2 regions of the Arthrobacter sp. zg-Y916 genome follow, and region 2 is predicted to be linked to the other one. Evidence: riboswitches for the same ligand, from Rfam matches in the RefSeq annotation. Region 2 holds a riboswitch; the other holds the start of a gene.
The links. A riboswitch is a leader RNA that binds a small molecule or an ion and turns the genes downstream of it on or off. The one in region 2 is predicted to bind S-adenosylmethionine.
Positions count from the first base shown of each region.

Region 1 (4,184 bases), on a different contig from region 2:
GAGTCCGAGGCGAAGTTCGACCGCATGCAGGCTTTCCTGGAAAGGAAGAAAAACAAATGACAGTTCCCTCCAAGGTCGGGGTCCTCGGCGGCGGCCGCATGGGCGCGGGCATTGCCCACGCCTTCTGCACCGCCGGTGCCGCCGTCGTCGTGGTTGAGCGCGATGAGCAGGCAGCCAGCGCAGCGTACGAGCGCGTTGCCTCCAACCTCGCTAAGAGCGTTGAGCGCGGCACCACGGACGAGACCCTCGATGCCCTGGTTGCCAGGCTCAGCGTCTCCACCGATTATGCAGACTTCGCCGGCTCAGGCCTGGTCGTCGAGGCAGTTCCGGAAGACTTCGCCCTGAAGGCTGCCGCGCTGGCCGCTGTGGAGGAGCATTTGGGCGACGGCGCCTGGCTCGCCTCCAACACGTCCTCGCTGTCAGTTTCGGAGCTGGCCGAAAAGCTGCAGCGTCCGGAGCGCTTCTGCGGCCTGCACTTCTTCAACCCGGTTCCTGCCTCCACCCTGATCGAGGTGGTCCTGGGCAAGCAGACTTCCGAAGAGCTCGCCGAGGCCGCCCGAACCTGGGTGGCCGACCTGGGCAAGACTCCCGTCGTCGTCAATGACGCTCCGGGCTTCGCCAGCTCCCGCCTGGGTGTGGCGATCGCGCTCGAGGCGATGCGCATGGTCGAAGAGGGTGTTGCGTCCGCTGAAGACATCGACGCGGCCATGGTCCTGGGCTACAAGCACCCGACCGGCCCGCTGAAGACCACGGATATTGTGGGGCTGGATGTGCGCCTCGGCATCGCCGAGTACCTGGCCTCCACACTCGGCCCGCGCTTCGAGCCGCCGCAGATCCTGCGGGACAAGGTGGCCCGCGGCGAGCTTGGCCGCAAGACCGGCAAGGGGTTCTTCGACTGGAGCTAGTTTCATAATGAGCGGCAGCCCGCATCCTTCGCCCCTGTGAGGCCGGAGCATGCGGGCTGCTGCCGTTAAGGCCGCTGTTCGGCTTCTGCCGTGGGAGACTGCGGGCGTGCGGCATCAATGCCGGCAAGCCAGCCCGGAGCCCTGCCGCCCTGCGGGGGCTGCAGGGCCGCGGCGTCAAAACCGCTGGTCTGCAGCAGCCAGGAAACCAGGGAGTTCGAGTTCCACATGTCGCCGCCGGGCACCTTCGCGCCCCACACCTTCAGGGGCACCTGCGGCACCCGGGCAAGCAGGGCCTCGGCCCCGGCAGCGTCCAGATTGAACACGAGGGCCGGTTCCGGCGCAAAGGCGAGGTCCGGTATGACCCCGTTCGGCCAGCACCGCACCTCGTACCGGAACAGCCTGAGCCGTCCGAGGGACCGGAGTCCCACTGGTCCCGTGGCCACGACTCCGAGCGGACCGGTGCCCTGGCCCCACGCCGGGGTCATTTCAATCGCATAGCGGGAACCGCTCGCGGTGACTTCCAGTGCTGCGTGGAACAGGGGCCGGGGACGTCGCCGCTCGCGCAGCGCGCGCCAGAGCTCCCACCAGCGGCTGGTGTGGACCACCAGATGGCCGCCGGCACCAACCGGGAGCCACCACAACCGCACCTGGGCTGTGTCCATCCGGCCCCTTCCCCTAAACAATCCGCCCAAGTATTGCCCTACGCGGAATCGCTGTCCTGCATCCTCAGATCATGTCGCGGAACCCGTCCCCGGCAGGGAGCCGCCCGCCCGGTAGTAGCCAAGTAGAAAAAAGAACTCCGGTTGCGGCCTTCGAAGGCGCCCGGGACCATCAGGGACGAATACCGGGGGCACCACTGGGGCTGCCCGGGGCTGAGCGCGAGGGCTTCGGCGAGGAGCGGAATGTCGTGGTGCCACATGAGCTGCTGCTGCCCGGCGATTATCAGGTAGATCAGGTCCAGCTCCGGATCGGCGTGGACTTCGACGTCGATCCAGTCCTCGTAGCGGTTGAGCCGGCCGCCGTGGATCCAATGGATCTTGTGGCCGGGGGAAAAGGCGGTGCAGCGCGGGTCACTGGAGGGAAGCACAGCGTGTCCTTCGAAAGAGAGTGTCCTTGCCCGCTCCGGTTGGACGCGGGCCGCTTCGTCATCCGAACCACCCGCCGAACAGTGGGGTTGGTGCATGGCCAGTCGGAGCTTTTCCGCACCGGGAAGGTGCGGAGGCCATGTCTCGTGAAGCATTGATTACGTTAGCAGGTGCCGGTGGCACCCGTCCCTTGCCGCGTCTTGTTTCGGCAATGACAACGGTTACCGCCGGCCGCGGCAGTGGCCCTTCCCATGCCCCAGATGGACATCTGCGGTGATGGCCGCCAGGTAGCCTTCGCGGTAGCCGGTGGCATTCGGGTGCAGCTGAAACTCGCTGCCCAGGGCGATGATCCATGGATCCGCGGACCCCACGCCGTGCCCGGCGAACTCATCCGTGACATCCACGAAGGTTTCTCCGCGCTGTACCTGTCCGGCCAGCACCGCGTTAAGCGCGTCCGTCCCCTGGCTGAACAGTGCCACCGCCTCCGGGCTGAGCGGTCCCGCGGTTCCGGCCTCGAACAGGTACGGATAACCGACGAGTACCAGTTCGGCCCGCGGCGCGAGTTCACGAATCTGGCGGAGGGATTCCTGCAGCTGCGCCGTGAGGGTGGTTTGCGCGTAAGCGGTCGCACTCGCAATGGCGGGTGCACAGGTTTCCGGCAGCACCGGACCGATGCAGGCCTGAACGACGGCGCCGAATTGAACGTCATTGCCGCCAATCGTGACGGTGACCAGGTCGGTGCCGCGGTTCAGGGAACCATCCGCGCGCAGGGCGGCGATCTGCTCCGGCAGGTCCACGGGTCCGGCGGGAGCGCCCGGGGGAGTGCTCGACGCCGTCGCGCCGGCACACGTCACATCCGCCTCCCGATCCACCCGGCGAAGGGCATCCAGCAGGGCCGGGTACCCTTCTGCAGTCCGGCCGCAGGCATCGAGGAGCGGCCCGCCGCCAAAGCCCGACGCGTAGGAGTCACCCAGGGCAACGTAATCCACTTCTCCGCCGCGGTCCCTGTCTCGATCCCAGCCCCGATCCCAGCCCCGGTGGTGGTCCCACCCGCGGTCCCGGTCCCACCCGCGGTCCCGGTCCCACCCGCGGTGGTGGCCGCGGTCCTGTCCGCCCGCAGCCGCCGGAGCCGCAACCCCGCCAGCAGTTAGGACACTTCCAAGAAGCAGCACCAGTCCTGCTTTCGTCCAGCCGCGCATCGGGTTCCGGTTCATCGTCGTACCTTCCGTCGTCGTCCGGGCCCACGGTAGCGCCGGCGCGGACAGGAGCAAACACGTGGTGTGGCAGCCGGGGCAGCCGCGAGTCAAAAAGCCGGATCCCGGGCTTGGCATAGTGTGCCGCAGGGCACTCTCATGTAGGCTGGATTCATTACCGACCGTCCGGTCAGTTATCGCTGTGTCCGGCGGAAGCCGCAGCCAGCGGAACTCGCCCGGTCAGGAAAACGAACGTCCAGTATCGAAAGGGTCCGTCAAAGATGACCTCAACCGCCATAGACGTGCAAGTCGTCCCCAGCTTCGTCCAGGACGAGTGGTGGACCCCGGAAAGCGCCGCCGCAAACCCAACTGAGGTCCGGGACGCCAGCACCGGTGAAATCCTCGCCCTGGTGTCGACCGACGGACTGGACATTGCAGCCGCCGTGGAGCACGGCCGCACCGTGGGCCACCGCGGACTGGCCGGCCTGACCTTCCACCAGCGTTCGCTGAAGCTGAAGGAACTGGCCCAGTACCTGAACGGCCGCCGGAAGGAACTTTACGAAATCTCCGCCCGCACCGGCGCCACCAAGATCGACTCCCTGGTGGACATCGACGGCGGCATTGGCGTGCTCTTCACGTTCGGCTCCAAGGGACGCCGCGAACTGCCCAACTCCACGGTCGTCATCGACGGCGCCGCCGAGGTGCTTTCCAAGGACGGCTCCTTCATCGGCGAGCACGTCTACACCTCGATCCCCGGCGTCGCCGTGCAGATCAACGCCTTCAACTTCCCGGTCTGGGGCATGCTCGAGAAGTTCGCTCCTGCGTTCATCGCCGGCGTTCCCACCATCGTGAAGCCCGCAACGCCCACCGGCTACCTCTCCGAAGCCGCAGTGCGCATGATGATCGAATCCGGGATCCTTCCGGCAGGTTCACTGCAGCTGATCTCCGGCTCCGCCCGGGACCTGCTGGACCACCTCGACTACCGTGACATGGTCTCCTTC
Region 1 covers NZ_JAJJOD010000001.1:470,828-475,011, forward strand. Annotated here, with positions in the region: gene LOC59_RS02245 (enoyl-CoA hydratase/isomerase family protein) at 1-60, shown strand, start outside; gene LOC59_RS02250 (3-hydroxyacyl-CoA dehydrogenase family protein) at 57-905, shown strand; gene LOC59_RS02255 (hypothetical protein) at 971-1,567, opposite strand; gene LOC59_RS02260 (hypothetical protein) at 1,606-1,992, opposite strand; SAM riboswitch class IV at 2,010-2,142, opposite strand; gene LOC59_RS02265 (SGNH/GDSL hydrolase family protein) at 2,212-3,204, opposite strand; gene paaZ (phenylacetic acid degradation bifunctional protein PaaZ) at 3,465-4,184, shown strand, end outside.
Region 1: linked by a shared signal. The riboswitch ahead of LOC59_RS02260 (hypothetical protein) and the one ahead of LOC59_RS15135 (methionine ABC transporter ATP-binding protein) in region 2 are both predicted to bind S-adenosylmethionine.

Region 2 (4,184 bases):
CGGGTGGCACCTGCCAGCGCGGCGAGGAGCAGGACCGGATCGTTGGCCGGCACCTGCAGCCCGCGGCGCACGTGGGAAGCCCAGCCGCCGTCGTGGTTTCCGTACAGGCCCACCACATCGGCGAAGAAGAGGGCGTCGAACTTGGCGTCTTCGAGCTGGCGGGCCAGGTCCGTCCAGAACCCCAGCTCGTTGAAGCGGTGCTGTCCGGCGTCCGGATGGCGCCACTGGCCGCCGCGGATGTGGCTGGTGGTGTTCATCAGGAAGGCGTTCAGCAGCAGGCGCGGACGCGGCCCGGAAAAACGGGTACTCGGAGTACTCACGGTGGTTCCGTTCTGTAGAAGTCGGTTGGAGGAGAAGCTAGAGGCGCTTGTCAGCGCGGCGGGAGAACCAGGAGCCGCCCAGCTGCACGGCCTGGACCAGCAGGACCATCAACACAATCGCGGTGAGCATCAGCCCGGTTTCGTAGCGGTAGTAGCCGTACCGGATGGCGAAGTCGCCGATTCCGCCGCCGCCCACCAGGCCGGCCATGGCCGAGTAGGAGATGAAGCTGACGGTCATGATGGTGACGGAACTGATCAGGGCCGGACGCGCTTCGACCAGCAGGACATCGCGGACGATCTGCCCGCGGGTGGCTCCCATGGACCGGGCGGCCTCCACCACGCCGCCGCCGAGAGCGGTGATGTTCTGTTCCACGAACCGGGCGAAGTAGGGGATGGCGTTGATGGTCAGCGGCACGATTACCGCCGCGGTGCCGATGGTGGTGCCCACCACGAACCGGGTGAACGGAATGATGGCGATCAGCAGGATCAGGAACGGAAAGGACCGGACCAGGTTCACCAGTGAATCCAGCACCCGGTGAAGCCGGGGTTTGTGGACCAGTCCGTCCGGTCCGAGGGCGAAGAGCAGGACACCCAGCGGGGTTCCGATCAGAACCGCCAGCGGAATGGCGACGACGAGCATGGTTCCGGTCTGGCCCAGTGCCGCGAGCAGTTCGGGCCAGACTTCGGCAATGCGCTCAAGCAACGCGGGCTCCTTCCCGGCGGGCAGCCCGGTCCAGGGTGATCTCGTCGGAGATCAGGTACCGTCCGATCGAGGTGGCCGGGGTGAACCCGGGCCGGACAAGCTCCGTGAGCGCAAACTGTTCCACGACCCGTCCCTCCTCCATGACGGCCACGTTGTCCGCAATGGCCTTGATGACGTTCATTTCGTGCGTCACCACCACGATCGTGATGCCGAACCGCGCGTTGACGTCGGAAAGGTACTGCAGCACGGACGCGGTGGTGCGGGGGTCGACGGCGGAGGTCGGCTCATCGCACAGCAGCACCTTGGGCCGGGTGGCCAGGGCCCGGGCGATGGCAACCCGCTGCTTCTGCCCGCCGGAGAGCTTGGCCGGGTAGGTTCCTGCCTTCTCCGAGAGGTCGACGACGGCGAGCGCCTCCAGTGTGCGGCGCCGGCGCTCGGCAGCGTTCTTCACTCCCGCGAATTTCAGCGAGAGCTCCACGTTCTGCGCGGCCGTGCGGTTGTTCAGCAGGTTGAAGTGCTGGAAGATCATCCCGATCTCATGCCGTGCTGCGCGCAGCTCGGCATCCGCCAGGCCGGTCAGGTCCCTTCCGTCGACCAGGACCCGGCCCGAGGTGGGACGTTCCAGGAGGTTGATGTTGCGCAGCAGCGTGGATTTGCCCGCACCGGAAAACCCGATGATGCCCTGGATGCTGCCTTTGGGGATGTCCAGGGACACGTTGTCCACGGCGGTGAAACTGGATCCGCCGGTGTCAAAAACGGTCGAAACATTCTCGATCCGGATCATGCTCTCCTCCTTCAGGTTGTGAAGGCGCGCGCCGCGGAGTCCACAGCTTCAGCGCGCCGGAGCACGTTTGAAGGGGACCAAAAGATAGCGGGTGCTTCTCCATCGGTCCTGGCGGTAGCACCCCTCTGCTCCGAATGAATTACGGAAGGGGTTGCTGCGGCGTCACGGAGCCAGGTCTCTCAGCCGCTCTGGATGGTTACGGGTTCATGCTGACCGCTGGCGGGAGCCCGCGCAATGTTGTGACCGCACATGACGCAGTGCGTCCGTGCGTGACGTGCATCACCTGGGTCACCAAGAGTTTCCTCGTCTACGGCGCGGGCTGGGGCCTGCGGCATCTTCGTCGGGCAGGATGGAAGGCGTGATTCCGCCGCAGCGCCCGCCGCTTTCCACCGATCTCAGCGAGACGCAGTTCCTCCGCTGGTATTGGCTGAAGGAGGAATTGCAGGGCTTCGCCCGGGCAAACGGCCTCAGCGCCGCCGGCTCAAAGGCCACTGTCAGCTCACGCGTCGCGGCTTGCCTGGCCGGACGCCCCCGGGCGGAAGCGCCCGCCCGCCCACCGCGCAGGCCTGCGCCGTTGGTCCCGCCGCTGACGATTCATACGGTGGTTCCTGCCGGGCATCCGTGCAGCCAGGTGCTCCGGGAGTTCTTCGTCAATGCGCTGGGGCCCGGTTTCCGGTTTGATGCGCCCATGCGGGCGTTCTTCGCCGACAATGACGGAACTGCGACGCTGGCCGCGGCGCGGGACCACTGGCATGCCACCCGGTCAGGGGATGCCCGGCCAATCGGGCCGCAGTTTGAGCTGAACCGGTTCTCCCGGGACTGGCACGCCTCCCACCCCGGCGGCACCCGGGACCAGATGCTCACGGCGTGGAAAACCCACCGTTCACTGCCGGTGGACCTGCGCCCGGCCGCTCCGGCGGGGCCTTAGAGCCCGTAGCGTCCCGCTTCAATGACGGGGCAGGTATCCATGACGACGTCGAGCCCCGCTTCGGCGGCGCGCTGGGCGGCCGCCTCATCCACGACGCCGAGCTGCAGCCAGACGGCCTTGGCACCGATGTCGATGGCCTGGTCCACAATGTCCCCCACCCGGGCCGAATTCACGAAACAGTCGACGACGTCGATCTGGCCCGGGATCTCGGCCAGCCTGGTGTAGCCCTTATTGCCGAAGACGTCGTCGCCCGCCAGGTTCACCGGGACGATCTCCATCCCCAGCGAGTCCTGGACAAATCTGGAGACGCCGACTGCCGGACGCAGCGGATTGTTCGAGAGACCTACCACTGCCCAGCGTCCCTTGGATGAGAGCAGGCGGGATATAACCTCGGGATCATTGCGGTGTGCCATTCTGGCCCTCCCTCCGGTTGGAACTCAACGGGTCTACAGCGTACGCGCCGTCCTGCGACTGGTCGATCAGGCGTCCGCGGCCTTTATTCCAGGAAGTCGTTGACCGCCTCGGCAAGCACTGCATCGTCCAGTCCGTGCCAGGATCCCTCGAGCAACTGGAAAGAACCCTCCGGGAGGATTTCGGCCGTCTCGCGGGCCCAGCCCTGCAGCCGGGCATCGCTGCCGCTGCTGGCCAGCACCAGGACCGGAACATGAATGCCGGTGAGGGATTGGATGTCGGTTTCCAGCATGAGGGTGAGATCGTAGGAGATGGTGTGCGCCGCCGGCTCGAAAGGTGAGGGTTCGGATTGCTCGATGAGTTCCTCCGGAACACCGATGGACTCCTGGAACAGGCGCACGGCTCCCGCCCGGTCCTCGGCGTCGATCAGGGCTTCAAGCTGCGGCCGGATGTCAGGCCCTGCCGAGCCTTCCTGGGAGAGCGGCGGTTCGACGGCAATGACGCTGGAGACAACCGCTGATTCCGAAGCGGCGCGGAGGGCAAGGATCGCTCCCGAGGAGGTTCCCAGCAGGTCCGCCGATCCACCCGCGGCCTGCACGACGGCCAGCAGGTCATCCACCTCGGATTCGGGGGTGTATTCCTCCCCGTCCCCGCTTTCGCCCTTACCCCTGCGGTCATACGTGTAGACGGTGTGGCCCTCTGCCAGCAGTTCGGCAACCCCGGCCAGGCCGGAGGTGGTCCGGTCCATCATGATGGGATCCACCACCACCAGCGGCGGACCCTGGCCGTGACGTTCCCAGGCGATGGGCGTTCCGTCCGCGGACAGTACGCGTCCCGATGCGTCAGCTGCTGGATCCATGGGATTCTCCTTCGCCGGGGCGGGCCGCCGCTGGCCCTGCCTCCACCGTAGGAGCGCGTGCAGGCTGGGTCAATGCTCCTAAAGATACGGTCATCAAGCGCTCGTGCAGGCCTTGAGGTATACACTGTAAACACGCTACGGAAGGGACGGTCGTGCCCCACAAGCAACCGCAACCACTG
Region 2 covers NZ_JAJJOD010000010.1:17,046-21,229, reverse strand. Annotated here, with positions in the region: gene LOC59_RS15145 (NtaA/DmoA family FMN-dependent monooxygenase) at 1-320, opposite strand, end outside; gene LOC59_RS15140 (methionine ABC transporter permease) at 358-1,023, opposite strand; gene LOC59_RS15135 (methionine ABC transporter ATP-binding protein) at 1,016-1,807, opposite strand; SAM riboswitch class I at 1,904-2,006, opposite strand; gene LOC59_RS15130 (SAP domain-containing protein) at 2,166-2,735, shown strand; gene LOC59_RS15125 (CoA-binding protein) at 2,732-3,148, opposite strand; gene LOC59_RS15120 (alpha/beta fold hydrolase) at 3,232-4,005, opposite strand; gene LOC59_RS15115 (TetR/AcrR family transcriptional regulator) at 4,158-4,184, shown strand, end outside.